DNA from 4 places in the Streptomyces sp. NPDC058295 genome. Region 2 is predicted to be linked to each of the others. Evidence: riboswitches for the same ligand, from Rfam matches in the RefSeq annotation. Region 2 holds a riboswitch; each other region holds the start of a gene.

Region 1 (7,456 bases), on a different contig from region 2:
TCGGACCGCAAAGGCCAAGAAGTCATGAGTAGCCAAGACATTCCAGAAGAGAACCTGCCCGCTGAGCAGGGCCACGCGCACGGCAGCGCCGTAGGCGTCGCGGACGAGCAGAACCCGTTCGCGGACCCGGGGCTGCCGCCTCACGAGCATCGCATCCAGGACATCGACGAGCGGGCCGCCAAGCGGTCCGAGCGTGCGGTCGCCTTCCTGTTCACGCTGTCGATGCTCGCCACGGTCGGTTTCATCGCCTCGTACGTGGCGATCCCGGCCGACAAGTCGATCTTCGTGTTCCCGATCGGCCACCTCAGCGCGCTGAACTTCGCGCTGGGTCTGACGCTGGGCACGGCGCTGTTCACCATCGGCGCCGGCGCGGTCCACTGGGCCCGCACCCTGATGTCCGACGTGGAGGTCGCCGACGAGCGGCACGCGATCGCCGCGCCCCCCGAGGTCCGTGCGAAGGTTCACGCGGACTTCAAGCAGGGTGCCAAGGAGTCCGCGCTCGGCCGTCGCAAGCTGATCCGCAACACGATGTTCGGCGCGCTCACCCTCGTGCCGCTGTCCGGTGTCGTGCTGCTGCGCGACCTCGGCCCGCTGCCCGAGGACAAGCTGCGTCACACGCTGTGGGCCAAGGGCAAGCTGCTCGTCAACATGAACACGAACGAGCCGCTGCGTCCCTCGGACGTCGCCGTCGGTTCGCTCACCTTCGCCAAGCCCGAGGGCCTGGAGGAGCACGACGAGGAGTTCCAGAACGAGATCGCCAAGGCGGCCCTGATGATCGTCCGGCTCCAGCCGGACAACATCAAGGACAAGCAGGAACTCGACTGGTCCTACCAGGGCATCGTGGCGTACTCGAAGATCTGCACCCACGTCGGTTGCCCGATCTCGCTGTACGAGCAGCAGACGCACCACGTGCTGTGCCCCTGCCACCAGTCCACCTTCGACCTCTCCGACGGTGCCCGAGTGATCTTCGGTCCCGCCGGCCACGCCCTGCCGCAGCTGCGCATCGGTGTGAACGACGAGGGCTATCTCGAGGCGCTCGGCGACTTCGAAGAGCCCGTCGGTCCTGCTTTCTGGGAGCGCGGATGAGCACGAACGAGAAGACCGAGAGCACCGAAGCCCGCGACCGCGGGAAGGCTCCGGCGGGCGAGCGGATCGCCGACTGGGCCGACGGCCGGCTGGGGATCTACTCCCTGGCCAAGGCCAACATGCGCAAGATCTTCCCCGACCACTGGTCGTTCATGCTGGGTGAGATCTGCCTCTACAGCTTCATCATCATCATCCTCACGGGTGTGTACCTGACGCTGTTCTTCCACCCGTCGATGAACGAGGTGGAGTACCACGGCAGCTACGTCCCGCTCCAGGGACAGCTGATGTCCGAGGCGTTCAGCTCGACCCTGCACATCTCCTTCGACGTGCGCGGCGGTCTGCTCATCCGGCAGATCCACCACTGGGCGGCGCTGATCTTCCTCGCCGGCATGTTCGTGCACATGATGCGGGTGTTCTTCACGGGCGCGTTCCGCAAGCCGCGTGAGATCAACTGGCTGTTCGGCTTCCTGCTGTTCGTCCTCGGCATGTTCACCGGTTTCACCGGTTACTCGCTCCCGGACGACCTGCTCTCCGGCACCGGTGTCCGCTTCACCCAGGGCGCGATCCTGTCGATGCCGATCGTCGGCACGTACATCTCGATGTTCCTGTTCGGCGGGGAGTTCCCGGGCCACGACTTCGTGGCGCGGTTCTACTCGATCCACATCCTGCTGCTGCCGGGCATCATGCTCGGGCTGGTGGTCGGCCACCTGATCCTGGTCTTCTACCACAAGCACACGCAGTTCGCGGGCCCCGGAAAGAGCAACAAGAACGTCGTCGGCATGCCGCTGCTGCCGGTGTACATGGCCAAGGCCGGAGGCTTCTTCTTCCTGGTTTTCGGTGTCATCGGGGTCATCGCGGGCATCGCGCAGATCAACCCGATCTGGGCCATGGGCCCCTACCGTCCGGACCAGGTGTCCACCGGCGCCCAGCCCGACTGGTACATGGGCTTCGCCGAGGGTCTGATCCGCTTCATGCCGGGCTGGGAGATCAACATCTGGGGCCACACCCTGGTCCTGGGTGTGTTCATCCCGCTGGTCCTGTTCGGTGTGCTGCTCGCGATTCTCGCGCTCTACCCCTTCATCGAGTCGTGGGTCACGGGCGACAAGCGCGAGCACCACATCCTGGACCGCCCGCGCAACGCCCCGACGCGCACCGCGCTGGGTGTCGCCTGGGTCACGATGTACATGATCATGCTGGTCGGCGGTGGCAACGACCTCTGGGCCACCCACCTCCACCTGTCGATCAACGCGATCACCTGGTTCGTCCGGATCTTCTTCATCGCCGGACCGGTCATCGCGTACATCGTCACCAAGCGGATCTGCCTCGGCCTCCAGCGCCGGGACCGGGACAAGGTGCTGCACGGTCGCGAGACCGGCACCATCAAGCGCCTGCCGCACGGTGAGTTCATCGAGATCCACGAGCCGCTCAGCCAGGAGCAGCTGCACACCCTCACGGCGCACGAGCAGTACGAGCCGGCCGCGATCGGCGCCGCCGTCGACGAGAACGGCGTCGAGCGCAAGGTGAAGGGCAAGGAGAAGCTCCGCGCCAAGATCAGCGGGGCGTACTTCGGTGAGGACCAGCAGATTCCGAAGGCCACCGTCGAGGAGTACAAGGAGATCACGAGCGGCCACGGCCACCACTGATCGCTGAGGCGTCGCCACGCCGCAGGAAAGGGCCCCGTCCGGTCTTCGGACGGGGCCCTTTGCCGTGCCCACGGGCTGGATAGGGTGGGGTGCACCTTGTCACGAGGCGCACGACGGCACACGACGTCCGACGTACCCGACGAACACGACGACACACGCAGGAGCGGCTATGAGCGCTGTGACCCCCGCTGGAGGCGACACCGCGGCGGGCCGTTCCTGGCCCGAGGTACTGAACGGTCTGCTGTACGGCCGCGACCAGGACGCCGACGCCACGTTCTGGGCGCTGGACCGGATCATGCGCGGCGAGGCGACCGACGCGCAGATCGCCGGGTTCGTGGTGGCGCTGCGGGCCAAGGGCGAGACCGTCGCAGAGATCAACGGGCTCGTCCGGGCGATGTACGAGCACGCCAACCTGATCGAGGTGCCCGGCCGGACCGTCGACATCGTCGGCACCGGAGGGGACGGCGCGAAGACGGTCAACATCTCCACGATGTCGGCGATCGTCGTGGCCGGCTCGGGTGCCACGGTCGTCAAGCACGGCAACCGGGCGGCGTCCTCCGCGTCCGGCGCCTCCGACGTCCTGGAGAAGCTCGGCGTCAATCTGGAGCTGACCCCGCGGCGGGTGGCCGAGGTGGCCCAGGAGGCCGGGATCACCTTCTGCTTCGCGATCAAGTTCCATCCGGCGCTGCGTCATGTGGGCGCCGCGCGCGGCCAGTTGGGCATCCGCACGGTGTTCAACGTGCTCGGCCCGCTGACCAACCCCGCCAAGGTGCGGGCCCAGGCGGTCGGGGTCGCGGACCCGCGGATGGCGCCGGTCGTCGCGGGCGTCTTCGCCGAGCGCGGCAACTCGTCCCTGGTCTTCCGGGGCGACGACGGTCTCGACGAGCTGACCACGACGGCCACGTCCCATGTGTGGGTCGTCCGCGACGGCAAGGTCACCGAGGAGACCTTCGACCCGCGTGACGTCGGGCTCGAACTGGTCCCGGTCGAGGCGCTGCGGGGCGGGGACCCGTCGTACAACGCGGAGGTCGCCCGCCGCCTGCTGGAGGGCGAGACGGGCCCGGTGCGGGACGCCGTGCTGCTGAACTCGGCGGCGGCGCTGGTGGCCCTGGAGCCGGGCTCCGGGACCCTTGCCGGGCAACTGCGCGACGGCATGGCCAAGGCGGCCGAGTCGATCGACTCGGGTGCGGCCAAACGGGCGCTGGACCGCTGGGTGGCCGCCACCCAGGCGTGACGGCTCTCCGCTGACCGTCGTCCCGCGATCCGGACACGGGTTGCGGGACGGCGATCACTTCACGTACGTTCCTGTATCAGGTCATGAGTGACAGTCATGAGGCCCCGGCCGACTGTCCGGCAACCCTCCGTCCGTGGCGGGGTGCCCCGGGTGAAGACCAGGTCGTAGGCAGCGAGGTCTACGGCAAGCGCGGACCCCTCGCACTCTTCTGAGTGAGTACCGCCAGGGGTCCTGGTCGTTCGAGGGAGCCTTCCGTGAGCAAGCGAATGCGATAGGGCGTAGAGCCCCGCCTCCGCACACCCCTTTCACTTCCTCCGTGCTAGAGCCATGTCCGCTCGCACGGCGGTTCCCCCTTGCCTCTCACGGGAGTTCGCCATGTCTGTCTCCACCGCTGCCGCCGCCCGTACCGTTTGTGCCCCGCTGCCCGTTCTCGGCCGGGATGTCACCGTCCCGCTCGTGACGGGCGGCGAGGTCACCTACGCGGCGCTCGACTACGCGGCCAGCGCCCCCGCCCTCCAGCGGGTCTGGGACGACGTGGCGGCCTACGCCCCGTACTACGGCAGCGTCCACCGGGGCGCCGGCTACCTCTCGCAGCTGTCCACGGACCTCTTCGAGAACGCCCGCAGGACGGTGACCGAGTTCCTGGACTGCCGCCCCGACGACCAGCTGGTCTTCACCCGCTCGACGACGGACTCCCTCAACCTGCTGGCGCGGGCCCTCCCGGCCGGCTGCCAGGTCTTCGTCTTCGAGACCGAGCACCACGCCTCGCTGCTGCCCTGGCAGGACGCCCGGGTCACCTACCTGGATGCCCCGCGCACCCCGCGCCAGGCCGTCGAGACGCTGGAGCGGGCCCTCGCCGACCGGGACCCCCACGGCCCGGCCCTGGTGTGCGTCACCGGCGCCTCGAACGTCACCGGCGAGCTGTGGCCGGTACGCGAGCTGGCGGCCGCCGCGCACGCCCACGACGCCCGGATCGTCCTGGACGCGGCCCAGCTGGCCCCGCACCACCCGGTCTCCGTGCGGGAGCTCGACGTCGACTGGATCGCCTTCTCCGGTCACAAGCTGTACGCGCCCTTCGGGTCCGGCGTGCTGGCCGGCCGCGCCGACTGGCTGGTGGCGGCCGACCCGTACCTCGCGGGCGGCGGCGCCAGCCGCAAGGTCACGCGGCGCGAGGACGGGGGAGTGGACGTGGAGTGGCACGAGAGCGCCGCCCGCCACGAGGCCGGCTCCCCGAACGTGATCGGCGCCTACTCCATCGCCTCGGCGTGCAAGGCCCTCACCGAGGCGGGCTTCGACAGCCTGGTCGCCCGGGAGGAGTACCTGATCGCGAAGGTGCGGGCCGGTCTGGCCGAGGTCCCGCAGGTGAAGGTGCTGTCCCTGTTCGGCGACGACGCCCCGCGGGTCGGCGTGATCTCCTTCGTCGTCGAGGGCTGGAACAGCTCCCACTTCGCCGCCGCCCTGTCCGCCGAGTACGGCATCGGGGTCCGCGACGGCCTCTTCTGCGCCCACCCCCTGGTCCGTACCCTGCTGGGCAGCGACCCCCGGAACCAGGGCGAGTGCGGCGCCCCCGAGGCGGCTCCCGGCGAGAAGTCGCTCAACGCGATCCGGGTGAGCTTCGGCGCGGGAACCCCGGACGAGCACGTGGAGCGCTTCGTGAGCGCGGTGCGCGAACTGGTGAGCGAGGGCGCGCGGTGGCAGTACCGGACGGAAGACGGCCGCTGCGTGCCCGCGGTCTGAGCGACGGTCCGCCGGGAGGCGGTGTCAGCCGGTCAGGAGTCCAGCCCGATCGCGAACGCCGCCTCCAGGTCGTGCTGCGAGTAGGTGCGGAAGGCGACGTGCGTGTCCGTGCCCTCCACCCCGGGGATCTTGCTGATGCTGCCCGGGATGACCTCCGCCAGGTCCTCGTGCTCCTTCACCCGCACCATGGCGATCAGGTCGTACGTCCCGGTGACGGAGAAGACCTCGCTGACGGAGTCCAGCGAAGCGATCCGCTCCGCGATCTCGGGAATCCGGTCCACGCTGGTCTTGATGAGGACGATCGCGGTGATCACGGCTGGTTCTCTCCCTCGGGAGCCGGAGCTGGGGCGGGCTTCACTCTAGTCGCCCGCCCGTCCCCCACCGCCGCCCTTCCCGGGCCGCCCTTCGGGCGCCCCATTCCGAAACGGGCCCACGCGTAGAGGAGTCCCAGGCCGAAGCCCACCAGGTGCGCCAGATAGGCCACCCCCGGCCCCTGGGCGGCCCGCCCCGCCGCCACCCACTGCAGGGCCGCCCAGAAGGGCAGCACGACCCACGCGGGGAAGCGCAGCGGCAGGAAGAACAGGAACGGCAGGAGACTGGTCACCCGCGCCCGGGGGAACAGATACAGAAACGCGCCGAGGACCGCGGAGATCGCCCCGGAGGCGCCGACCAGGGACTGCGACGACTCGGCGTTGGCGGCGGCGTAGCCCAGCAGGGCCAGGTAGCCGCAGCCGAGGTAGAAGAACGTGAACTCGACGCGGCCCATCCGGTCCTCGGTCATCGTCCCGAAGACGTAGAGGAAGAGCATGTTGCCCAGCAGGTGCACCCAGCTGCCGTGGACGAAGAGGGCCGTGGCCGGGGTCAGGGCGGCCCGTGGCGCGCCCTCGAAGAGCTCGCCGGGCACCACGCCCCAGCGCCGGAAATAGGCGCGCTGCGCCGCCAGCAGCTCGTCGCCGGAGCCGTACGACGGATTGAAGCCCGAGGCGGGCCCGATCAGGAAGATCAGGCAGCACAGGGCGATCAGTGCGTAGGTCACCGGCGCCGGGCGGTTGCGGACCACCCTGCCGACCGTCCCGTTCCAGTCGCCGATCATGAGAACAAAGCATGACGTAAGCAGACGCACTCGTCCGGACCGCCTCGCCGCCGCGGACGGATGGGCGGCGAGTACCCGCCAGGCCGTAGGGTTACGAGCCATACGCGCGGGGGAGCCTCCGGCCCGACCCCGACAACCGGAAGCACGACACTAGAAGGAAGCGGATAGCCACGATGACGGTTCCCCTGCCGACCGCCGCGACGCGGTGGCGCTGCACGCTCTGCGGCAACCTCACGCGGTTCGACGTGACGCGCTCGTCGAAGGTCGTCGAGTACGTGCACCTCGACCTCGCCGGTGAGCCGAAGGTCGAGGAGCGCGAGGTGGTCAGTGAGACCATCGAGTCGGTGCGGTGCCGCTGGTGCAACGCCGTGGACCAGGTGGAACTCGTGGATCGGCCGGGCGCCGGTTCCTGACGATGGGGGTCCCCCCGCTCGAGCGAAGCCGAGAGTGGGGGAGGCCCGCACAGTATTGGGGTGTGACGGATGGTGGAGAGCGCAGGCGGGGGGCCGGGCGACGGCGCCGCCGAGATGCTCGACCGTCCGCTGCCGGACGGCGTGCGGCGCAGGGTCGTACAGATCGTCTCCGACGGCTTCGGCGGGCTGACCGTCGGCGAACTGCCCGTCCAGTTGCGGCAGTACGCCCGGTTCGCACCCAACCGGCGGG
Region 2 (7,456 bases):
CTTCCTTGACCAGCTCGGCGCCGATCTTCTCGTACGGGTCCTCGAGCTCGATCTCCTTGGCGATGGAAACACCATCGTTGGTGATCGTGGGTGCGCCCCACTTCTTCTCGAGGACGACGTTGCGGCCCTTGGGGCCGAGCGTCACCTTCACGGCGTCCGCGAGCTGGTTCATGCCGCGCTCGAGGCCGCGCCGTGCCTCCTCGTCGAACGCGATGATCTTGGCCATGTGAAGTGGTCCTCCCGGACTGGGGTGGATTGCTCCGGACCGCGCTGGCGCCCGCGACGGACGGCTCGCCGGCCTCGTGGTTCCTTGCCCCACCTGGCCTGCGGGCCTCACCGACCCGGTCCTCGTTGTCACTCTCACCTTCAGAGTGCTAACGCCAATGATTAGCACTCGACCCATGAGAGTGCAAGCGCCTCCACCGGACCCGTGCCCTTCCGGACACCCCTCACGGACGTCCCGCCGACGCCTCGCGGACGCCCCCGGACAGACCGAAGGGCTCGCCCCCCGTGGGAGTGCGAGCCCTTCGTCAGTTGTACAGAAGAACGACGCTTTCAGTCGGCGCGTGCTTCAGCCGGTCGCGAGCCGGACCATGTCCGCCTGCGGCCCCTTCTGACCCTGCGAGATCTCGAAATCGACCCGCTGACCCTCTTCCAGGGTGCGGTAGCCGTCCATCTGAATCGCGCTGTAGTGGACGAAAACATCCGCACCACCGTCGACCGCGATGAAGCCGTACCCCTTCTCCGCGTTGAACCATTTGACGGTGCCCTGAGCCATGCCTAACTCCCCTATTACTGGCCCTTGCACGGACCCACACTTCGCGGACCCGGGTCAGACCTCACCCCCCGGTTGGCTTGGGGGCGTGCGCCGGAACGCGTCGACCGCGGCCGAATGTATCTGTCCAACTGCCCTCTGCAACAGGTCACTTGGACGAGAATTCCGGACGGGCGGGATCCGTAATGTGGCGAGAATTCGCCTGAATTAAGGGCAAGTCGGGCCCTACATATGCCGCAAAAGCCACAAAAGAGGCGCACACATTGGCTGCTTCTTGTCGGGCGCGGGGCAGAAATAAAAGGCTCCGGATCCGGTGATCCGGACCGGGTTCCCCAACTGTACCGCGCTCAACCACACTGAATTGCCCCCTCCGCTTCTATCGCGGAGAGGGCAATTCGATGAACGCTCGGTAATCGCTGTTACCGACGGTTACTACCGATGGGTACTGAACTACGGTCAGCCACCCGCGACGGCCGGGATGATCGAGACGCCGGCGCCCTCCGGCGTGGCCGTCTCCAGACCCTGCTCGAAGCGGACGTCGTCGTCGTTCACGTACACGTTGACGAACCGGCGCAGCTTGCCCTGGTCGTCCAGGACCCGGGCGGCGATGCCGGTGTGGTTCTTCTCCAGGTCCGCGATGACCTCACCGAGGGTCGTGCCCTCGGCCTTCACCTCGGCGGCGCCGCCCGTGTAGGTGCGCAGGATGGTGGGGATGCGGACGGTGACGCTCATGACTTTCGACCTCCGGTCAGGCGGAGCGCCCCAGAGGGGCGCGGGGCTGTCTGGATCGTGCGGCTGCCGGCGCGTGGGCGCGACCGGCCCCACGGCCCGCAGACGAACAACAAATCTCTCAGCCGAGACCCGCGTCCCGGAACGACTCCAGGGTCGGGCGAATGGTCGCGGTCAGGCCGGCGTCGGCCACCGCGTCCAGCGTCTTCAGACCGTCGCCCGTGTTCAGCACGACGGTGGTGAGCGTCGGGTCGAGCAGACCGCTCTCGATCAGCTTGCGCGTCACGCCCACCGTCACACCACCGGCGGTCTCCGCGAAGATGCCCTCGGTCCGCGCCAGCAGCTTGATCGCGTCGACGATCTGCTCGTCGTTCACGTCCTCCACCGCGCCGCCGGTGCGCCGCGCGATGTCGAGGACGTACGGACCGTCCGCCGGGTTGCCGATGGCCAGCGACTTGGCGATGGTCTTCGGCTTCTGGGGGCGGACCACGTCGTGCCCGGCCTTGTAGGCCACGGACACCGGGGAGCAGCCCTCGGCCTGCGCGCCGAAGATCTTGTACGGCCTGTCCTCGACCAGCCCGAGGTTGATCAGCTCCTGGAGGCCCTTGTCGATCTTCGTGAGCTGGGAGCCGGAGGCGATCGGCACGACCAGCTGGTCCGGCAGCCGCCAGCCGAGCTGCTCGCAGATCTCGTACGCCAGCGTCTTGGAACCCTCGGCGTAGTACGGCCGCAGGTTGACGTTGACGAAGCCCCAGCCCTCGCCCGCCGAGTCGCCGATGAGCTCGGAGCAGAAGCGGTTGACGTCGTCGTAGTTGCCCTCGATGCCGACGAGTTCGCCGCCGTAGATCGCGGCCATGACGACCTTGCCCTGCTCCAGGTCGTGCGGGATGAACACGCAGGACCGGAAGCCCGCCCGGGCGGCGGCGGCGCCGACGGCACCGGCCAGGTTGCCCGTGGAGGAGCAGGAGAGCGTGGTGAAGCCGAACGCGCGGGCGGCCTCGATGGCCTGGGCGACGACCCGGTCCTTGAAGGAGTGCGTCGGGTTGCCGGAGTCGTCCTTGACGAAGAGCTTGCCGGCGTCGACGCCCAGTTCACGGGCGAGGTTGTCGGCCTGGACGAGCTTGGTCCAACCGGGGTTGATGTTCGGCTTGTCGGCCACGTCCGCGGGGACGGGCAGCAGCGGCGCGTAGCGCCAGATGTTCGCGGGCCCCGCCTCGATGCGCTTGCGGAGCTCCTCCGTGTCGTAGGAGGAGAAGTCGTAGGCGATCTCGAGCGGGCCGAAACACTCCTCGCAGGCGAAGAGCGGGCCGAGGGGCACGCGGTGGCCGCACTCGCGGCAGCTCAACGCGGCGGCCGGACCGAGATCGACAGCAGAGGACGTCGTAGAGTCGGTGGTGCTTGCAACAGTCTGCGCAGCCATGTGAGGCGAGGCCCTTTCTCCTCATCTTCCTCACGACGCATCTCGCCGTGAGACGGATTTGGCACCTTCCCGAGCCGGGAGCCTCGCGAAGCGATCACCACGTGGATCAGTGATCGTTACGAGACCGGCTGGAGGGTTGCCGGGGCTTCATCGGGCCGTATCCCTCTGCCCCTCTGGATGAGCGGTATGAAGTTGTGAACGGGGGGCGACCTCGGACATGCGATGGTCATCCGCGTTGTTCAAGACTGTAACCGAAGGCCAGGACAGTTGAGATAGTCGTCCGAACCGCGAGATGGATCACACGGTCACCTTCCGTGCACCCGGTGTGATCACGACAGTGAGGAGCCGCAGACTGTGCTTCGAGAAACTGAGCGCTGGCTGGCCACCCGCTCCTGGTCCGCGTCCGATCGTCCGCTCCACCGGATCCTGGCCGCGAAGCGCGCCACGAACCAGTCGGTGTCCGTCGTCCTGCCCGCGCTGAACGAGGAGGAGACGGTCGGTGACATCGTCGCGGTCATCCGGCACGACCTCATGCACCAGGTCCCGCTCGTCGACGAGATCGTCGTCGTCGACTCGGGATCGACCGACCGTACGTCCGAGGTGGCCGCGGCGGCCGGCGCGCGGGTCGTCCACCGGGACGACATCCTGCCGCGGATACCGGCCGTGCCCGGCAAGGGTGAGGTCCTGTGGCGCTCCCTGCTGGTCACCACCGGGGACATCGTCTGTTTCATCGACGCGGATCTGAGGGAGTTCTCCTCGGACTTCGTCTCGGGGATCGTCGGCCCGCTGCTCACCGACCCCGGGGTGGATCTGGTCAAGGGCATGTACGACCGTCCGCTGGGCGGCGCGGCCGGCCAGGGCGGCAGGGTCACCGAGCTGATGGCCCGACCGCTGCTGAACATGCACTGGCCGCAGCTGGCCGGGTTCGTGCAGCCGCTCGGCGGCGAGTACGCGGCCCGCCGCGGCCTGCTGGAGCAGCTGCCCTTCCCCGTCGGCTACGGCGTGGAGCTGGGCATGCTGGTGGACGCCCTGCACCTGGTGGGCCTGGACGCCCTCGCCCAGGTCGACATCGGTGTGCGCAAGCACCGTCACCAGGACGGGCAGGCGCTGGGCCGGATGGCGGCGGCGATCTACCGCACCGCCCAGCTCCGGCTGGCCCGCGGGCACCTGATCCGCCCGTCCCTCACCCAGTTCGAACGGAGCACGGACGGCTTCGAGCCGCGCACGTACTCCGTGGACACCGAGGAACGGCCGCCGATGGCGGAGATCGCGGAGTACGCGACCCGCAAGGTCGCGTGACCGCGGGACGGGCCGTATACGGCATGGCGCCGACAGCGGCGACACGGCCGGACACGGCCCGTCCACGCAGCGCGACCGTACGTTTGAGCGTTTCCCGACCGGGCTAGGTTGGGCATATGGCTTCCACGCACGACACTGCCGCCCGGGCCGCCGAGGTGCTGGTCGCGTCCAATCGCGGTCCGGTCTCCTACGAGTTGCGCGAGGACGGCTCGCTGCACGCGAAACGCGGCGGCGGCGGGCTGGTCTCCGGCCTGTCGGCCATCGGACCCGAGGCGGGCGCCCTCTGGGTGTGCTCGGCGCTCTCCGACGGCGACCGGGAGGCGGTCCGGCGCGGCGTCGGCGAGGAGGGCGTGCGCATGCTCGCCGTTCCGGCCGACGTGCACACCGACGCGTACAACGGCATCGCCAACTCCGTGCTGTGGTTCCTCCACCACCTGCTCTACCAGACACCGCTGGAGCCCGCCTTCGACGCGGAGTTCCGCCGCCAGTGGGCATCGTACGAGGCCTACAACCGGGCGTTCGCGGAGGCGCTGGCCGAGGAGGCGGCGGACGGCGCGGCGGTCCTCGTCCAGGACTACCACCTGTGTCTGGTGCCGGGAATGCTGCGTGAGCTGCGCCCCGACCTGCGCATCGGCCACTTCTCGCACACGCCGTGGGCGCCGGTGGACTACTTCGCGCTGCTGCCGGGGGACATCCGCGAGCAGCTGCTGCACGGCATGCTGGGCGCGGACCGCCTGGGCTTCCTCACCCGGCGCTGGGCGGACGCGTTCACCGCGTGCTGTGCGGAGTTCGCCGGCGGTCCCGGCAAGACGCGGATCGGCGTGCACGGTCTCGGCGCGGACGCCGACTTCCTGCGCGAGCGCTCGCACCGGCCGGACGTCGACGAGCGCATGGCGGCGCTGCGCGCGGAGATCGGCGAGGGCCGCAAGACGATCGTCCGCGTCGACCGCACCGAGCTGTCCAAGAACATCGTGCGCGGGCTGCTGGCCTACCGGCAGCTGCTCGACGACCACCCGGAGTGGCGCGAGCGGGTCGTCCACGTGGCCTTCGCCTACCCCTCCCGCCAGGACCTCGCCGTCTACCGCGACTACATGGCCGAGGTGCGGCGCCTGTCCGAGGAGATCAACGACGCCTACGGCACGCCCGGCTGGACCCCGGTCCTGCTCAACCTCAAGGACGACTTCGCCCGCTCCCTCGCCGCCTACCGGCTGGCCGACGTGGCCATGGTGAACCCGATCCGCGACGGCATGAACCTGGTCGCCAAGGAGGTCCCGGTCGTCTCCGACGAGGGCTGCGCGCTGGTCCTGTCCCGGGAGGCGGGGGCCTACTGGGAGCTGGGCGAGGACGCGATCACGGTGAACCCGTACGACATCCTGGAGACCGCCCGCGCCCTGCACGAGGGGCTGACCATGAAGCCGGAGGAGCGGGCCGAGCGCACGAAGCGGCTGTCCGCGGCGGCGACCGCGCTTCCCCCGGCCCGGTGGTTCCTGGACCAGCTGAACGCCCTGCGGGAGATTCAGCCGAGCTGAGCGGCCAGCTCCCGCAGCAGCCGTACGACGCCGGCGGGCCCGTCGACGACGAGGTCCGCGCGCTCCGCGAGTTCGCCGACCTCGGTGCTGCCGCTGCACACCAGCAGCCCGGGTACGCCGTCCGCGCGGAGCTTCTCCACGGCGGCGAAGGCGGGCAGGTCGCCGAGGTCGTCACCGGCGTAGAGGACGGACCGCGCGCCGGTCTCGCGGACGTGTTCCAGCAGGGCGACGCCCTTGTCCGTGCCCGGCGGGCGCAGCTCCAGGACCATCCGGCCGGGTTCGACGATCAGACCGTGCCGGGTGGCGAGGTCGGTGAGCGGGGCCCGCAGCGCTTCGAAGGCGGCCTGCGGGTCGTCGGCGCGGCGGGTGTGGACGGCGACGGCCCGGCCGCCCTTCTCCTCGACCGAGACGCCCGGCCGGTCCCCGGCGGCGGCCAGGACCCGCGGGAGTTCCGCGCGGACGGCGGCCACTCCGGGGTGCGGGTCCGGGGCGCTCAGGGCGCCGGTGCGGGCGTCCCAGCGTTCGGCGCCGTAGTGGCCGAGGACGCAGAGGTGCTCCAGCCCTTCGGCCCCGGCGAATCCGCCGTGCCGTACGGCGACCTCGGCGGGCCGCCCCGTGATGACGGCCACGGCGGCGACCTTCGGCGCGAGGGCGGTGAGCGCGGGGACGGCGTCGGGGTGCGCCCGGGCGTCCTCCGGGTTCTCGACGATCGGGGCGAGGGTGCCGTCGAAGTCGAGCGCGACGAGCGTGGTGGAGGGCCGGCCGAGGATCGCGTCGAGCGCGGCGCGGCCCGCCGGGGTGACCGGAACGGGGACGGAAAGGGGTTCGGGTTCCGAGGAGTGCGTCTCGTGGGTGCCCATACACCGACGATAACCAACGCGCGCCCGCGGCTAGCGCTCCCCCCGCCTCGCCTCCCGCACCCTGCGCAGTCTGTTCACCGTGACCGGGTCGTGGGCCAGGGCGCGGGGGTCGTCGAGGAGGGCGTTGAGGAGTTGGTAGTAGCGGACCGGGGACAGGTCCAGTTCCTCGCGTATCGCCCGTTCCTTCGCGCCGGGGCCGGAGAACCCGCGCCGCTCCAGGGCGAGGATGCCCCGCTCCCCCGCCCCCAGCTCGTCCGCTTCCGCTCGCCTCTCCATGTCCGCACGGTAACGCCCGGCACCGACAGCGGCCCAGCGCCGGCCGGCTCGTCAGCCGGTGCCGGTGTCCAGCGTCGTGGCCGCGGTCTGGAGTTCGCCCAGTACGCCGGCCGGGTCGCCGTTCGCGGTCACGGCCTGGCCGATCCGCTTCTTGATCTCCGCGCTGACCTTCGCCCAGGAGGTCCGTCCGACGGGGTAGGTCTCCGAGAGCGGGAGCTCGTCGAGGAACGGCTTGAGGTCGGCGTCCTCCTTGGCGGCGCTCATGACCTGGGAGGCCGAGTTGGTGACCGGCAGCAGGTCGTACTCGCGGGAGAAGTCCAGCACGTTCTTCTCGCTGTAGACGTAGTCGAGGAAGTCGCCGACCTGCTCGGCGTGTCCGTTCTGCTTGAAGGCGGTCATCCAGTCGGCGACGCCCATGGAGACCTTGGTCGGTCCCGCGACACCGGGCATCGGCACCATGCCGAACTTCACGCCCTTGCTCGCGGCCGCCTTCATCAGCGAGGGGTGCCCGTTGAGCATGCCCACGTCGCCGGCGGCGAAGGCGGCGAACGCGGCGGCCCGGTTCAGC
Region 3 (7,456 bases), on a different contig from region 2:
GGGCGGGGCAGGCCCAGCAGCCCGCGCAGGGTGTCGGCCTCGTAGGCACGGCGGAAGGCGCCGCGGCGCTGGAGTTCGGGGACCAGACCCCGGGTGATGGCCGGGAGGTCGTGGCCGGCGACGGCCGGGCGCAGCCGGAAGCCGGTCAGCCCGGACGCCTGGAAGTCCTGGAGCAGATCGGCGAGTTGGGCGGGCGAGCCGGCGAAGATGCGGGCGTCGCTGCGGTACTCCTCGCCGGCGAGGGCGTCGAGGCGGTCGCGCCGGGCGGCGGCCTCGGCCGGGTCGTCGTCGAGGAAGACCACCAGGTCCGCGAAGACGTGCAGCGGCTCGGCCGCCCGCCCTGCCCGTTCCTGTTCGGCGCGGATCTCGGCGACGATCGCACGGGCCTGGCCGGTGTCGTGCGGGGTGACATACCCGACGTCGGTGGCGCGGGCCACCAGACGGTAGGGGACCGTGTCGTGTGCGAGGGCGGTGACCAGCGGCTGGCCCTGCGGCGGGCGCGGCGTGATGGAGGGCCCCTTGACGCTGAAGTGGCGGCCCTCGAAGTCGATGTAGTGGAGTTTGTCGCGGTCGACGAATCGGCCCGTCGCCACGTCCCGGATCTCCGCGTCGTCCTCCCAGCTGTCCCAGAGGCGGCGCACGACCTCGACGTAGTCGGCGGCCTCGTCGAACAGCTCGGTCACCAGCTCCTGGGTGGCCGGGGCGTCGTAGGCCTCGATCCGGGGGATCGTGCGCCGGCCGAAGTGGGCGGCCTCGGTGGGGCGGGCGCTGATCTGCACGCGCAGGCCGGCGCGGCCGGTGCTCACATAGTCGAGGGTGGCGATCGCCTTGGACAGGTGGAAGGGCTCCGTGTGCGTGGCCACCACGGTCGGCACCAGGCCTATGTGGTGGGTGAGCGGGGCGACGCGGGAGGCGACGAGGACGGCGTCGAGCCGGCCGCGCACCTGGTCGGTGCGGTCGTCCGGGTCGAGGAAGTGGGAGGACTGCGGGCCGAGGCCGTCCTCGATCGTCACGAAGTCGAGCAGTCCGCGCTCGGCCTCGGCGACCAGGTCGGCCCAGTATCCGGCGGTGAACAGCTCACGGGGTCGGGCGACGGGCTCGCGCCAGGAGGCGGGGTGCCAGCCAGTGCCGTCCAGAGCGACGGCGAGATGCAGCGGGGAGGAGGAGGTCGAGGACACGAGGGTGCCTTCCTGGAGGTCCGTACGAGAGCGCCGGCCTGCGCGCGGAGACGGCGCGGGCACACGGCGAGGTGCGAGCGCGTCGAGCCGGGGGTCCACCCGGCCGAAGGCTGGGGAAGGATCAGGAGCAACAGAGCGCGCCGGCCACGCGCTGAAGGTCGATGTGGGGCCGGGAGTGGAGGTGTACGGCGTGGCGTATGTGGGTCACGTCCGCACCTCCCTCATTCCTGGCGCCGCGCGGCGCCTCACACATCTCTTCATCAGTCAGAACGCCGTGAAATCGCCGGATGTTCCCGGTGTGCGCACCGAGACGATGGTCGAGCGGCGGCGCAGGGTGAAGCCGAGGGACTCGTAGAGGCGGATCGCGGGGGTGTTGCCGACGGCGGCGTGCAGGAACGGGGTGTCGCCGCGCGCGCGGATGCCGTCGCCCACCGCGCGGATCAGCTGGGTGGCGAGGCCGTTGCCACGGTGGTCGGGGTGGGTGCAGACAGCGCTGATCTCGGTCCAGCCGGGCAGCCGCAGCCTCTCGCCGGCCATGGCGATCAGGCGGCCCCGGTGGCGGATGCCGAGGTAGGCGCCGAGCTCGACGGTCCGCCGCAGGAAGGGGCCGGGGCGGGTGCGGGCGACGAGGTCGAGGATCTCCGGCACGTCGTCGGGGCCGAGGCGTACGGCCTCGGGTTCGGGTTCGGTGCGGAACGCCTCGGTGGCGGCGAGTTGGACGCCCTCTCCCCCGCCGGTCACCTCCCAGCCGTCGGGTACGCGGTCGACGGGCTTGATGCGTACGGCCGTTCCGGGGCCGACGAGGGTGAGCAGGTCGGCCCAGGCGGCAGGGTCCCCGGGGTCGGCGAGGGCGGCGAAGGCGTAGACGTCGGCCGGGTAGCGGGCGGCGCGGCCGACCCGGTCGGCGAGGTGGGCGTGCGGGCCGTCGAGCGCGGCCCAGACGGCGTTGTCGAGGGGGTGCGGGCGGGTGGTGGTCGGAGCTCCGCCTCCGCGGAGGTCGATCGAGGTGGCCACGGAGACGGAGTCCCTTCCTGTCGTTGCCGTGTTGCTGTCGTTGCCGTGTTGCTGTCGTTGCTGTCGTGTCTCACTCAACCGGCGTACGTCACAGTTGTGGTGACGTCCGATCAGGAGTTGTCCAGCGGCAGCCCGGGCGGGTTGACCTCGGACTTGGCGACGGCCTCGTTGGAGAGGTTGTAGGCCGCCAGCCACTTCGCGTACTGACCGTGCTCGATCAGGTAGTTGATGGCGTCCGCGACCGGCTTGGCGAGACCGCTGTCCTTCTTGGCGGTGGCGGCGATCAGGCCCTGGAGCGTCTCACCGGCGCCGGAGAAGGTGCCCGCGTTGCGGGTGGCGTTGGCCTTGCCCGCGGTCTGGGAGACGTTGTAGGCGATGCCGGGGTTGGGGCCGAAGTACGCGTCGATCTTGCCGCTGGCGAGCGCCAGGTAGATGCCGTTGCGGTCGGGGTAGTACTTGACGGTGAGCTTCTTGCCCTCGGACTCCAGCTTCTTCTTCCACTCCAGCAGGATCTTCTCCTGGTTGGTGCCGGAGCCGACGGTGACGGTCAGACCGGCGAGGTTCTCGTAGTTGCCGTCGAAGTTCCACGTGCTGGACTTCTCGACCTCCCAGCCGAGGTTGTCCTGGCGGTAGGAGGCGAACTCGTACTTCTTCTTGCGCTCCTCGGTGTCGGTGATGTTCGAGAAGCCGACGTCGACCTTGCCGCTGTCGATGCCGACGAAGAGGTTCTCCCAGGTGAAGTTCTTCGTCTCCGACTTCAGGCCGAGGACCGCGGCCACCAGGCGGCCGAGGTCGGGCTCGGCACCGGTGAGGGTCTTCTGGTCGTCGCCGACGTAGGCGAGCGGGGCGAAGCCGGAGGGCAGGGCGCCGATGCCGATGTTCAGCTTGCCGCTCTTCCTGATCGCGTCGGGCAGTTCGGCGCTGATGGACTTGACCTCGGAGACCTTCAGGGCGGTCTCCTTGGCGGCGCCGTTGGACACCCGGCCGATGGTCACGCTGCCGGCCGCGCTGTCGGTCGTGGTGGCGGCCTCGGTCTCACCACCGCAGGCGGCGAGCCCGGTGGCGAGAGTGGCGACCGCGGTCGCCGCGGTGATGCCGCGAATCAGGCTGCGTCGGGTGAAGTGGGCAGACATGGCCATCCTTTGTGACTGATGTGACTGGGCGAGAGGGTGGTGGCGTGGGGGGAAGCCTGGGGCGCGTGGGTGTCAGAGCACCTTGCTGAGGAAGTCCCGGGTCCGCTCGTGCCGCGGTTTGTCGAGGACCTCGCCGGGCGGGCCCTGCTCGACGATCTTCCCGCCGTCGATGAAGACCACCCGGTCGGCGACCTCGCGGGCGAAGCCGACCTCGTGGGTGACGATGACGAGCGTGGTGCCGCTGGTCGCCAGGTCCTTGATGACGGCGAGGACCTCTCCCACGAGCTCGGGGTCGAGGGCGGAGGTGGGCTCGTCGAAGAGGATGACGCCGGGGCGCAGCGCGAGGGCGCGGGCGATGGCGACGCGCTGCTGCTGGCCGCCGGACAGCTGCCGGGGATAGGCGCCGGCCTTGTCGGCGAGGCCCACCCGGTCCAGGAGTTCACGGGCCAGTTCCAGGGCGGCGGCCTTGGCGAGTCGCCCGGTGGCGGTGGGCGCGGCGGCGACGTTGTCCAGCACGGTCAGGTGCGGGAAGAGGTTGAAGTTCTGGAAGACGAAGCCGATCCGGCCGCGCTGGGTCAGGATGGCCCGTTCGCTCAGCTCGCGCAGCCGCTCGCCGTGCCGGCGCACGCCGATCAGCTCGCCGTTGATGCTGACGTAGCCGATCTCGGGCTTCTCCAGGTGGTTGATGACCCGCAGCAGGGTGGACTTGCCGGAGCCGGACGGGCCGAGGATCACGGTGACCTCGCCGGGCCGCACGGTCAGACTCACCCCGTCCAGGACCCGGTGGGCGCCGTACCACTTGTGCACCTCGTGCACCTCGACGGCGGCGGGCACGATCCCGGCGGTGTCGGCGCTCGGCACGGTCTCGGCGGTCATACGGCGGCCTCCCGGCGGATGCGGGCCCGCAGGTCGGTGAGACCGGTCCGCAGTTTCTGGAGCGGCGTCGGCGGCAGGGAACGCGTGGCGCCCCGGGCGTAGTACCGCTCGACGTAGAACTGGACGACGGAGACGAGGCTGGTCAGGATCAGGTACCAGACGGTGACGACCAGCAGCAGCGGCACGATGTCGCCGGGGTAGGTGGCCCCCATGGTCTGCGCGGTGCCGAACAGGTCGAGCAGGGACACGTAGAAGACCAGCGAGGTGGACTTGACCAGGCCGATCAGCTGGTTGACGTAGTTCGGCGTGATCGACCGCAGGGCCTGCGGGAAGACGATCTTCCAGAACTGGTAGCGCTTGGGCAGCCCGAGGGCGGCGGCCGCCTCGTGCTGGCCCTGGTCGACGGAGAGGATGCCGCCGCGGACCACTTCGGCGGCGTAGGCCGCCTCGTTGAGGCTGAGGCCGACGACGGCGATCACCATGTCGGTGGCCAGCCGGGACTCGTCGAAGCGGAAGAACGCCGGGCCGAAGGGAACCCCCACGCTCAGGGTCTGGTACAGGGCGCTGAAGTTGTAGAGGAAGAGCAGCACCACGATCAGCGGGATGGAGCGCAGCGCCCAGACGTAGGTCCAGCTGACCGCGCGCAGCACCGGGCTCCTGGACAGCCGGGCAAGGGCGAGCAGGATGCCGCCGAGGAGTCCCAACACCGCGCTGTAGGCGGCGACTTCCAGGGTGATCAGCAGTCCGTCGAGGATGACAGGACGCAGGAACCAGTAGCCGAAGCGGTCCCACTGGTAGAAGGGGTTGGAGATCAGTCCGTGCGTGAACTGCGCCACCAGGACCAGGGCCACGGCGGTGGCGATCCAGCGGCCGGGCTTGCGCAGCGGCTGCACGCGCTGGGCGGTGAGCTTCTCCGGCGGGACGTCGATGGCGGGTGCGGGCTCGGCGAGGGTCACGGCGCCTGGGGGTTCACTCATGAGGGGCTCCGGCGGGAGTGGGACACCCCGGGTCACGGCGGACGTGCGTGGCCGGACGCGCTGCGTCGGGCGGCGGGGACCGCTCCGAGGGCGCGAACAGGGCATGGCGCACGGATGCGTACAGGAGACCGGGGTGGGGCGGACAACGGCACACCGCTCGGGCGGTGTTCGTCAGGAACGCGGCGGCGGGGCTGCGGTGCGAGGGGTTCGTTCAGCCCCGACAGCGGGCACGGCCCGGTGCGGTACACAGTGCGCTGTTCACGCGAAGGAGGTCGACGGCGCGGTTGGCGACGAGGATGTCGAGGTACGGCCGTACGCAGCCCCGGGGGCGACGCGGCGCCGTCCGATGAGCTGCGTACATGTCCGTCACCATCACTGTTCCGGCCCCTGAGGGGCCCTCGCGCTTACCGATACGTCATTACCGAAACGTCGGTCCGGTCGTCACCTGGGGCACCCCACCGCGGAGCGAGGGTTGCCGGTCAGCTAGCCAGGGCTTGTCGCTGACGCTCATGACCGTTCTGGGCCGTAAGTAAGACAGTTGCCCGAACGAATGTCAACGGCGGTCCGGTGGATGGACCGGGTCAGGGCCGGTTGACCTGCGGTCGGACCGCCGAACCGTCTGCCGCGTGGGTCTCCCAGTCCAGGATCTGGACGGCGGCGCCGGCGGCCTCCAGGCCCTGGCAACGGGCGTGGTGGCGGCGGGCGATGGCGTCCAGGTCGAGGTGGGCGCCGAAGGCCGGGTGAGCGGCCAGCCGGCGGGCGTAGGCCCACAGCGCGGGGTGGTCGGCGATGCGGTGCACGGCGGCCGCGTCCAGGTGGTAGCGGTGCACGGTGTCGAGTTGGACCAGGGCGACCCACAACTCCACGTCGGCCGCGGTGATCTGATCGCCGATCAGGTGTTCGTGGGCACCGAGCCCTCGCTCCAGCACCCCGAGCGTGGTGAGCAGCGTGTCCAGGGCGGCGGTGCGCTCCGCCACCTCGGCGTCGGCCGCTCCGGCGCGCTGCGCGGCCTCCTCGATGCCCTGGGCGCACATCCGCTCGACGGCCTCGATCTGCGACTCCTCGCCGCACGGGTACAGAGTGGGCCGGCCGCCGCCGAAGTGACGGGCCAGGTCCCGGGCGATGTCGGGGCCGTGGCTGCTGACGATGCGCCCGGACCAGTCGTCGCTGAGCACGGGTGCCAGGGCGGGTCCGGTGTACCGGTGCGCGCTGGCGTCGTACAGCGGACGCAGCGCGGAGTGGCCTCCGTCGGGGCAGTCCGGGACGGCGGGCAGGAAGGTGACCGGGCAGGCCTTTTCCAGGCCGAGGAGGCTGTGGGTGACGGCGATGCGCAGACAGTCGGGGTCGGCCGCCGCCAGATGGAGGCGGTAGCGGCGCGGCACCGCGTAGTGGCCGCTGCGCGCGTCCCGGCCGATCCGGCCCCGGAAGGCGGCGGCGGGCCGGGTGGACGGGTGGGCGGCCAGTGGTGTGACGGACATGACTCTCCCCGGGGGCGGGACGCACGAGGGACGTGCGCGCGGCGGATGCGACGTCGAAGAGGGAGGTGCGGATCTCGTCCGCACGTGCCGGGTGCGGCCGCGTCCTCGGGACACCGCCGGTGCGGTTCGGCGCGGGGACGGGCCCGGCTCAGTCCTGGAACCTGATGGCGCTGCAGACGCGCTTCAGGTCGATGTGACGGCGGGAGGTGAGAAGGGGTGACGACCACGCCGTGCGGCCCGCTCGGCCGGTGGTCGGCTCCAGTCGCCCCATTGTTTCCCTACCCGTTCACTAGGATTCCCGAACCGAGTGTCGATCCGCCTCGAGCCTCCGTCAAGGGGGCGTCCACCAGGTGAGTACCGGAGCACCGGCGCCACCCCGGGAGGGCCCGCTGTGAGTGGGCGGCCCGGGGACGCTCGGTCGCACGCGGGCAGCGCCCTCGCCACCCTGACGGCCGCCGGTTCGGCGGGTGAGCCGACGGCCTCGGCGGCGGCACCGACGAAGGGGGCGAGGGCGGCGAGGAGACGAGGGCGGCGGGCCGTCCGGCGCACAGGGTGGTCGCGGAGCCCGCCTCGACGATCCGGCGGGCCATGGCCGCTCCCTGGCCGCCGCCCGGTCCGATGAACCCGACGCGCGTGAGGCGCCTTCTCAGCTCTCCTGCCGGGGGCGCCAGAACACCGCCAGCAGCCCGGCCGTCGCGACGACACCCACCCCGAGCACCACACCGGCGCCCGTCCAGCCGGTCACCCCGATGTCCGCGGCCTCGTCCACCGCGTACTTCCCCGGGCCCCATGCCCCCAGC
Region 4 (7,456 bases), on a different contig from region 2:
CCCGGCCGAACCTCTCGCGGAGACCGGCCGCCACCGCCGACTTGCCCGAAGCGCTGTTGCCGCGCAGGACGATCAACCGGGTCTCTGGGGTGCCCACCATCACGGGGCTCACGCTACCGGCCCGGCCGACATCGGCGCGCGCGTCGCTCCCGGTTCCGCGCGGTGGCGGGGCCAGTCGGAGGAAGGATTCGGCGGTCTCGATTCACTCGTGCACAGGGCGAGTTGAGGGGCCCGGGAGAGGTACGGGCGGTGTGTCCGACGGCGCGGCCGGACCGGCCGGCAGCCAGGTGTGAAGCCGGCTCGTTTTCGCGTGAGCACCGTTCGAACCGAGCGAAAATGTGAACGGGTGTACGTACCAGGGTCGTTGGGACGTAAGTTGTGGCTCGAACTGCCCACGCCTCGGCCGAAAGACGGACACCCCTCATGACCGACCATGTGACCACGCCCGGTTCAGCGGCACCTCAGAAGATCGACACCTCGGTGCCGCACTCGGCCCGCATCTGGAACTACTGGCTGGGCGGGAAGGACAACTACCCCGTCGACGAGCAGGCCGGCGACGCCTACACCGCCGTGTTCCCCGGCATCGTCACCATCGCGCGCAGCAGCCGCGCGTTCCTGCGCCGCAACATCACGTACCTGGTCTCCGAGGCGGGCATACGGCAGTTCCTGGACGTCGGAACCGGCCTGCCGACCGCCGAGAACACCCATGAGGTCGCCCAGCGCCTCGCCCCCGAGACGCGGATCGTCTACGTCGACAACGACCCGCTGGTCCTGGCCCACGCCCGCGCCCTGCTCTACTCCACCCCGGAGGGCGCGACCTCCTACGTCGACGCCAACGTGCTGGACCCGGAGCGCATCCTGGCGAGCGCCGCGGAGACGCTGGACTTCAGCCGTCCCACCGCGCTCATCCTCAGCAACATCCTGGGCCACGTCGCCGACCACGACCAGGCCCGCTCCATCGTCACCAGCCTGATGGCGGCACTGCCGTCCGGCAGCTACCTCTCCGTCAACGACGGTTCGCGGGGCATCGACCCGGTCTTCGAAGAGGCCCAGGACGCGTACAACGAGAGCGGCGCCGTCCCGTACAACCTGCGCTCCGTCGACGAGATCACGGCGTACTTCGACGGACTGGAGCTCCTGGAGCCCGGAGTCGTCTCGGTCCCCCTCTGGCGCCCGGAGGCCACCTCCCCCGCCCCGGACGTGATCGGCGAACACGGCGGCCTCGCCCGCAAGCCGTAGCACCCGCGCCGCCGCCCTCCGCACCGGACGGGCGGCCGACGCGCGCTGACGCCGCTCCGCCACACCCGCCGTCCAAGCCGGTGCGGCGGAGCCGTTCAACTCTCCTACCGATATTGACGGATAATGTCAGTACTCCGTAAGATCGACCCCGGCATTGAGTGTCAGCATCAAGCCCTGGCTAGCTGACCGGCAACCCTCCTCCGCGGTGGGGTGCTCCAGGTGAAAGCCCGGCGGGGTCACCGACCCCGCAAGCGCGTGGCCCCGGTCCAGGGGCCTGAGACGGGGAGGACCAGCGTGCGGCACAGCGGCAACCTGAGTGCCTCGATCGCGACCGCGGCACTGTTCTCCGGATTCTCGCGCCGACGCCACATCGACCTGCAGCGCTCCGCCAGCTGTCTGTGTCAGGGCTGATCACGCCCACCCCGCAGGCTGACCCTCGCCCACCGCGCGGTCACGCCGTCATCGACGTCGCCATCGACCCGGTCGTCGACGTCCCCTTCCCCTGAACAGTTCTGAGCAGTGCCGGCCCGTGCGGGGCAGGCACCCTCCGCGCATCGCCATGGCCGCGTTCCGCACCGGCCTGTGCGCGGTGACCTTGGAGTAGGAGAACCATCCCGTGACAGCGCATCCGGATTCCCGTACCCCCCGATGGGCGGCGCTCGCCGCACTCGTGACCGGCAGCCTGCTGCTCGGCGCCTGCTCGTCGGGCGGCAGCGGCAGCTCGAGCGGCGAGGGCGGCAGCCCGAAGTCGGGCGGCACCCTGACCTTCGCGGTGGGTTCCGACGCCGGCTGCGTGGATCCGCAGCAGGTGGGCAGCAACGACACCATCTACTCACTGCGTCAGGTCGTGGACTCCCTCACCGACCAGGACCCCAAGACCGGCAAGATCGTGCCGTGGCTCGCGAAGAGCTGGGACATCAGCCCGGACACCACGACGTTCACGTTCCACCTGAGATCAGGGGTGACCTTCAGCGACGGGACACCGCTCACCGCGCAGGTGGTCAAGGACAACTTCGACGCGGTTCCGAAGCTCGGCGCCCTCGGCACCCTCGCCCAGGGGTACCTGAGCGGCGTGGAGAGCACCACCGCCGTGGGCCCGCTCACGGTCCGGGTGAAGTTCAAGCAGCCCAACGCGCAGTTCCTCCAGGCCACCGCCACGCACTCGCTGGGGATCGAGTCGTCGGCGAGCGTGCGCAGGAGCCCGCAGGAGAAGTGCAGCAAGGGAGTGGTCGGCTCCGGGCCGTTCGTGCTGAACGGCTATGTGCAGAACCAGTCGATCACCCTGGCCAAGCGCGCCAAGTACGCCTGGGGTTCCTCGCTGTGGACCAAGCAGGGCGAGGCATACCTGGACAAGCTGGTGTTCAAGGTGGTGCCCGAGGCGGGCGTGCGCACCGGCAGCCTCCAGTCCGGCCAGGTAGACGCGATCGGCAGCGTCGGCAGGGCCAACGAGGCGGCGCTGGGCGGCGGCGCGGTGAACCTCCAGCAACGGGCCAACCCGGGTGTGGTGTTCAACCTCGGGCTCAACAACTCCCGGCCGCTCTTCAAGGACGCGAAGGTACGCCAGGCGATCCTGTTCGCCATCGACCGGCAGCAGATCGTCGACGCCGTGTTCCCGACCGGCACCGAGCCGGCGACCAGCATCCTGGCCCACACCACACCGGACTACACCGATCTCGGCTCCGACCTGACCTTCGACGCGGCCAAGGCGAAGTCCCTGCTGGACTCGGCCGGTTGGCGGGCGGGCGGCGACGGCGTCCGGGTCAAGGACGGCAAGAAGCTGAGCCTGACCGTCAAGTGGTTCGCCAACGCGGCCACCACCCAGCCCGCGCTGGAACTGATCCAGCAGCAGCTCAAGGCCGTCGGTGTCGAGGTGGTGCTCAAGCAGCTCCAGATCGCCCAGTTCTCCCCGACCCTTCAGTCCGGTGACTTCGACGCGGTGTGGGGCAACGTGACCCGCGCCGACCCGGACATCCTGCGCAGCTCGTACTCCACCCGGCTGGCCAACTTCTACCACCTGCCGGCCGGCCCGCTGGACACCGCGCTGACCCGGCAGGCCGCGACGACCGACGCGGCGAAGCGCAAGCAACTCGTCACCCAGGCACAGCAGTTGATCGTGCAGAACGCCTACGTCGTACCCGTGGTGGAGCTCCAGACCCAGCTCGGGGTCGCGAAGAAGGTGCACCACCTCGACTTCGAGGCCTCCAGCCGGATCCAGCTGCACGACACCTGGATCGGATAGCCGCCGGCATGCGTCTCTATGTGGTCAAACGACTCGCGCAGGCCCTCGGCGTGCTCTGGGCGGCCTACACGGTGTCCTTCCTCGTACTGGACTACCTGCCCGGTGATCCCGTCTCGGCGATGGCCGGCGCGGGAGCGGACACCGGGCAGGTCGATCCGGCCCAACTCGCGGCACTGCGGCACGAGTACGGCTTCGACAAGCCGATTCTCGCGCAGTACGCCGACTATCTCGGCAGGGCGGTGCGCGGCGACTTCGGCGACTCGGTGTCCACCGGCCGACCGGTGACCTCGACGCTGGCCGACGCGCTGCCGCAGACCCTCCAGCTGACCGGGGCGGCACTGCTCCTCGCGGTGTTCCTCGGCGGCGGGCTCGCGGTGCTCGCGACCTACACCACCCGGCGCTGGTTGCGGCAGCTGCTGCTGTCACTGCCGCCGCTGGGGGTCTCGGTGCCGACGTTCTGGGTCGGGCTGGTCCTCGTCGAGCTGTTCTCCTTCCGGACGAGACTGTTCCCCGCGTTCGGCAACGACGGGCTGCGGGGCCTGGTGCTGCCCGCGGTCACGCTGGCGATCCCGACCGGCGCCCTGGTGGCGCAGGTGCTGGCCAAGAGCCTGCTCACGGCGCTGGACCAGGCCTATGTGGAGACCGCCCGGGCCAAGGGCGCCGGCCGGCTGCGCATTCATCTGCGGCACGCGCTGCGCAACGCCTCGCTGCCGGCGCTGACGGTCGTCGGACTGCTGGCCGGCCAGCTGATCGCCGGTTCGGTCGTCGTCGAGACGGTGTTCTCCCGCGACGGTCTGGGCCGCGTGACCGCCGCCGCGGTCACGGTCCAGGACATCCCGCTGGTCCAGGGGGTCGTGGTGTTCGGGGCGCTGATCTTCGTGGCGGCCAATCTGATCGTCGATCTCGTCTACCCGCTGCTCGACCCGCGGATCGTGGTGGCGGCGACCAGGAAGGTGCGTCCCGCATGAGCCGGACACTTGCCGACGGTGTCACCGCCGGAACCGCCGGAACCGCCGAAACGGGAGGGACGGCAGGAACTACCGAAGAGGTCGGACCGGTCGGACCGGTCGAAGCCGCGGCCCGCCTGGCCCGGCCGGTGGATCCGGGGGCCGACCCGGGCCCCGCGAGTGCCGGACGCGGTGTCGGACCGCGGCGGTTCCTGGTGTTCCTGCTGCGCCGGCCCGGGCTGCTGGCCTCGGTCCTGGTGCTGGTGCTGGTGGTGCTGGCCGCCTTCTGGCCAGGGCTGTTCACCTCACAGGACCCGCTGCACGGGGTGCCCGCGGAGAACTTCCGGAGCCCCGGCGGCGGGCACTGGTTCGGCACCGACGAGCTGGGACGTGACGTGTTCTCGCGGGTGGTGCACGGTGCCCAGCTGTCGCTGAAGGCGACCCTGATCGCGGTGGGGTTCGCGTTCGTGGTCGGCGGCCTCATCGGCCTGGTCGCCGGGTTCGTCGGCCGCTGGGTCGAGGACGTGCTGATGCGCTTAGTCGACGTACTGCTGTCGATCCCGTCGCTGTTCCTGTCCCTGGCCCTGGTCACCGCACTGGGCTACGGAACGGTGAAGGTGGCCGTCGCGGTCGGCATCGCCAGCGTGGCCGGCTTCGCCCGGGTGACCCGCGCGGAGGTACTGCGGGTGCGGCAGGCGGTCTTCGTCGAGGCGTCGCGCTCCTGCGGGGCCCGCTGGTACTCGGTGCTGGGCCGGCACGTCCTGCCCAACGCGGCGGGCCCGGTGATCGTGCTCGCCACCCTCGAGTTCGGCGCCGCCATCCTCGCCGTGTCCTCGCTCAGCTTCCTCGGCTACGGGGCGCCCCCACCGGCGCCGGAATGGGGCACGTTGATCTCCGACGGGCGCAACTACCTGGCCAACGCCTGGTGGCTCACCGCGCTGCCCGGACTGGCGATCGCGGCGACGGGCCTCGCCACCAACCGCATCGCGCGGGCGCTGGACGGCGAATGGTCCCGCCGGCGATGACCGGCCCCACGACGAACGAACCCGAGACGGACGTACCCGTGACGGAAGAAACCGTGACCCACGAGTCCGTGACCCACGAGTCCGCGACCGACCAGACCGTGCCCGACCATGCCGCGTCCGGCCTCCGCGCGACCGGTCTCCCCACGACGGACAGGGCCACGCCGGACGAGACCGCGACGGCCGGGACCGCAGCCCACAGAACCGCGACAGACGAGGCCGCGACGGCCGAGACCGTGACGGCCGAGACCGTGACGGCCGAGACCACAACCGACGGAACCGCGACAGACAAGGCCACGACGGCCGAGGCCGCCACCTACAAGCCCGCTCCCTACAAGGCCGCCACCGACAGGGTCACGACGGTGGGGTCCGCAACCGACGAAGCCGCCGCCGACAAGGCCGCCGTCGGCAAGGCCTCGACCGACGCCGCTTCGGCGGACGAGCCCGCGCTGCTGGAAGTGCGGGGCCTGTCCGTGTCGTACCGCACGCGTGGCGGGACCGTGCACGCCGTGCGGGGCGTGGACCTCGACGTATGGCCGGGGCAGGTCACCGCGGTGGTCGGCGAGTCGGGTTCCGGGAAGAGCACGACCGCGCACGCGATCATCCGGCTGCTGGCGGCCAACGGCGGCATCGACGCCGGTACCGTCCGCTTCGGCCGGCACGACCTCACCGCCCTGTCGGAGCGGGAGCTGCGTACCGTACGCGGCGCACGGATCGGGCTGGTGCCGCAGGACCCGACGGTGTCGCTCAACCCCGTCAAACGCATCGGCGAGCAGGTCGCCGAGGTGCTGCGCATCCACGGGCTGGCGACCCGCCGCTCCGCTCCGGCGGCCGCGATCGCGATCCTGGACCAGGCAGGGCTGCCCGACGCGGCCACCCGCGCCCGGCAGTACCCGCACGAACTGTCCGGCGGCATGCGCCAACGGGCCCTGATCGCGGTCGCCATCGCCGCGAAACCGCAGCTGATCATCGCCGACGAGCCGACCAGCGCCCTCGACGTCACCGTGCAGCGCGTGATCCTCGACCACCTCCAGCACCTCACCGAGGAGTCCGGCACCGCCGTGCTGCTGGTGACGCACGATCTCGGCGTGGCCGCCGACCGGGCGCAGCGGATCGTGGTCATGGCCGAGGGCCGGGTCGTCGAAGCCGGGCCCACCCGGGACGTCCTGGAGAACCCGCGGCACGCCTACACGCGGCGGTTGCTGGCCAGCGCGCCCAGCCTCACCACGGCCCGGCCGCGCGCCACGGCCGCGGTCACCGCACCGGCTCCCGACGAGACACCGCTGGTCGAGGCCCGCAACCTGGTCAAGGAGTTCCGGCTGCCCGCAGCAGCGGGTGCGGCCCGCACCCTGCGCGCGGTCGACGACGTCAGTCTCACCCTGCACCGCGGCCGGACGCTGGCCCTGGTCGGCGAATCCGGCTCGGGAAAGTCCACCACCGCCCGTCTGGTGCTGCGGCTGGTCGATCCGACCTCGGGGAGCGTCCTGTTCGACGGCGCCGATGTCACGACCGTCCGTGGGGCAGGGGCCCGGCAGCTGCGCCGGCGGGCCCAGCTCGTCTACCAGAACCCGTACGCCTCGCTCGATCCCCGGTTCTCGATCGGCGAGGTGATCACCGAGCCGCTGCGCGCGTTCCGGGTCGGCGACCGTGCCTCCCGGCTCGCCCGGGCCCGGGAACTGCTCGACCGGGTGGCGCTGCCCGGCTCGGTGCTGGACCGCCGCCCGGCGGAACTGTCCGGCGGGCAGCGGCAGCGCGTCGCGATCGCCCGCGCCCTCGCGCTCTCGCCCGATCTGGTGGTGTGCGACGAGCCGGTGTCCGCGCTCGACGTGTCGGTCCAGGCTCAGGTGCTGGACCTGCTCGCCGAACTCCAGGCCGACACGGGAGTGGCGTACCTGTTCATCTCGCACGACCTGGCCGTCGTACGCCAGATCGCGCACCGGGTGGCCGTCATGCGGTCCGGCCGCGTCGTCGAGACGGGCACCGCCGGGGAACTGTTCACCCACCCCCGC

The links. A riboswitch is a leader RNA that binds a small molecule or an ion and turns the genes downstream of it on or off. The one in region 2 is predicted to bind S-adenosylmethionine.
Region 1: linked by a shared signal. The riboswitch ahead of ACFVYS_RS36700 (aminotransferase class V-fold PLP-dependent enzyme) and the one ahead of thrC (threonine synthase) in region 2 are both predicted to bind S-adenosylmethionine.
Region 3: linked by a shared signal. The riboswitch ahead of ACFVYS_RS21770 (amino acid ABC transporter permease) and the one ahead of thrC (threonine synthase) in region 2 are both predicted to bind S-adenosylmethionine.
Region 4: linked by a shared signal. The riboswitch ahead of ACFVYS_RS20900 (ABC transporter substrate-binding protein) and the one ahead of thrC (threonine synthase) in region 2 are both predicted to bind S-adenosylmethionine.

What each region holds. Positions count from the first base shown of each region.
Region 1 covers NZ_JBHVYO010000052.1:37,581-45,036, forward strand. Annotated here, with positions in the region: gene ACFVYS_RS36680 (c-type cytochrome) at 1-28, shown strand, start outside; gene ACFVYS_RS36685 (ubiquinol-cytochrome c reductase iron-sulfur subunit) at 25-1,086, shown strand; gene ACFVYS_RS36690 (cytochrome bc complex cytochrome b subunit) at 1,083-2,729, shown strand; gene trpD (anthranilate phosphoribosyltransferase) at 2,899-3,963, shown strand; SAM riboswitch class IV at 4,043-4,159, shown strand; gene ACFVYS_RS36700 (aminotransferase class V-fold PLP-dependent enzyme) at 4,339-5,700, shown strand; gene ACFVYS_RS36705 (Lrp/AsnC family transcriptional regulator) at 5,733-6,014, opposite strand; gene ACFVYS_RS36710 (rhomboid family intramembrane serine protease) at 6,011-6,793, opposite strand; gene ACFVYS_RS36715 (hypothetical protein) at 6,967-7,206, shown strand; gene ACFVYS_RS36720 (NYN domain-containing protein) at 7,276-7,456, shown strand, end outside.
Region 2 covers NZ_JBHVYO010000006.1:239,394-246,849, forward strand. Annotated here, with positions in the region: gene groL (chaperonin GroEL) at 1-226, opposite strand, end outside; gene ACFVYS_RS09235 (cold-shock protein) at 572-778, opposite strand; gene ACFVYS_RS09240 (MoaD/ThiS family protein) at 1,232-1,507, opposite strand; gene thrC (threonine synthase) at 1,626-2,924, opposite strand; SAM riboswitch class I at 2,943-3,108, opposite strand; gene ACFVYS_RS09250 (glucosyl-3-phosphoglycerate synthase) at 3,279-4,223, shown strand; gene ACFVYS_RS09255 (trehalose-6-phosphate synthase) at 4,340-5,752, shown strand; gene otsB (trehalose-phosphatase) at 5,740-6,612, opposite strand; gene ACFVYS_RS09265 (DUF3263 domain-containing protein) at 6,643-6,888, opposite strand; gene ACFVYS_RS09270 (ABC transporter substrate-binding protein) at 6,940-7,456, opposite strand, start outside.
Region 3 covers NZ_JBHVYO010000019.1:133,212-140,667, forward strand. Annotated here, with positions in the region: gene ACFVYS_RS21745 (LLM class flavin-dependent oxidoreductase) at 1-1,178, opposite strand, end outside; gene ACFVYS_RS21750 (putative leader peptide) at 1,300-1,431, opposite strand; gene ACFVYS_RS21755 (GNAT family N-acetyltransferase) at 1,443-2,192, opposite strand; gene ACFVYS_RS21760 (transporter substrate-binding domain-containing protein) at 2,303-3,325, opposite strand; gene ACFVYS_RS21765 (amino acid ABC transporter ATP-binding protein) at 3,398-4,201, opposite strand; gene ACFVYS_RS21770 (amino acid ABC transporter permease) at 4,198-5,178, opposite strand; SAM riboswitch class IV at 5,574-5,693, opposite strand; gene ACFVYS_RS21775 (glutathione S-transferase C-terminal domain-containing protein) at 5,760-6,656, opposite strand; gene ACFVYS_RS21780 (DoxX family protein) at 7,303-7,456, opposite strand, start outside.
Region 4 covers NZ_JBHVYO010000018.1:108,905-116,360, reverse strand. Annotated here, with positions in the region: gene ACFVYS_RS20915 (kinase) at 1-100, opposite strand, end outside; gene ACFVYS_RS20910 (SAM-dependent methyltransferase) at 424-1,239, shown strand; SAM riboswitch class IV at 1,390-1,499, shown strand; gene ACFVYS_RS20905 (putative leader peptide) at 1,459-1,650, shown strand; gene ACFVYS_RS20900 (ABC transporter substrate-binding protein) at 1,856-3,478, shown strand; gene ACFVYS_RS20895 (ABC transporter permease) at 3,487-4,446, shown strand; gene ACFVYS_RS20890 (ABC transporter permease) at 4,443-5,450, shown strand; gene ACFVYS_RS20885 (dipeptide ABC transporter ATP-binding protein) at 5,897-7,456, shown strand, end outside.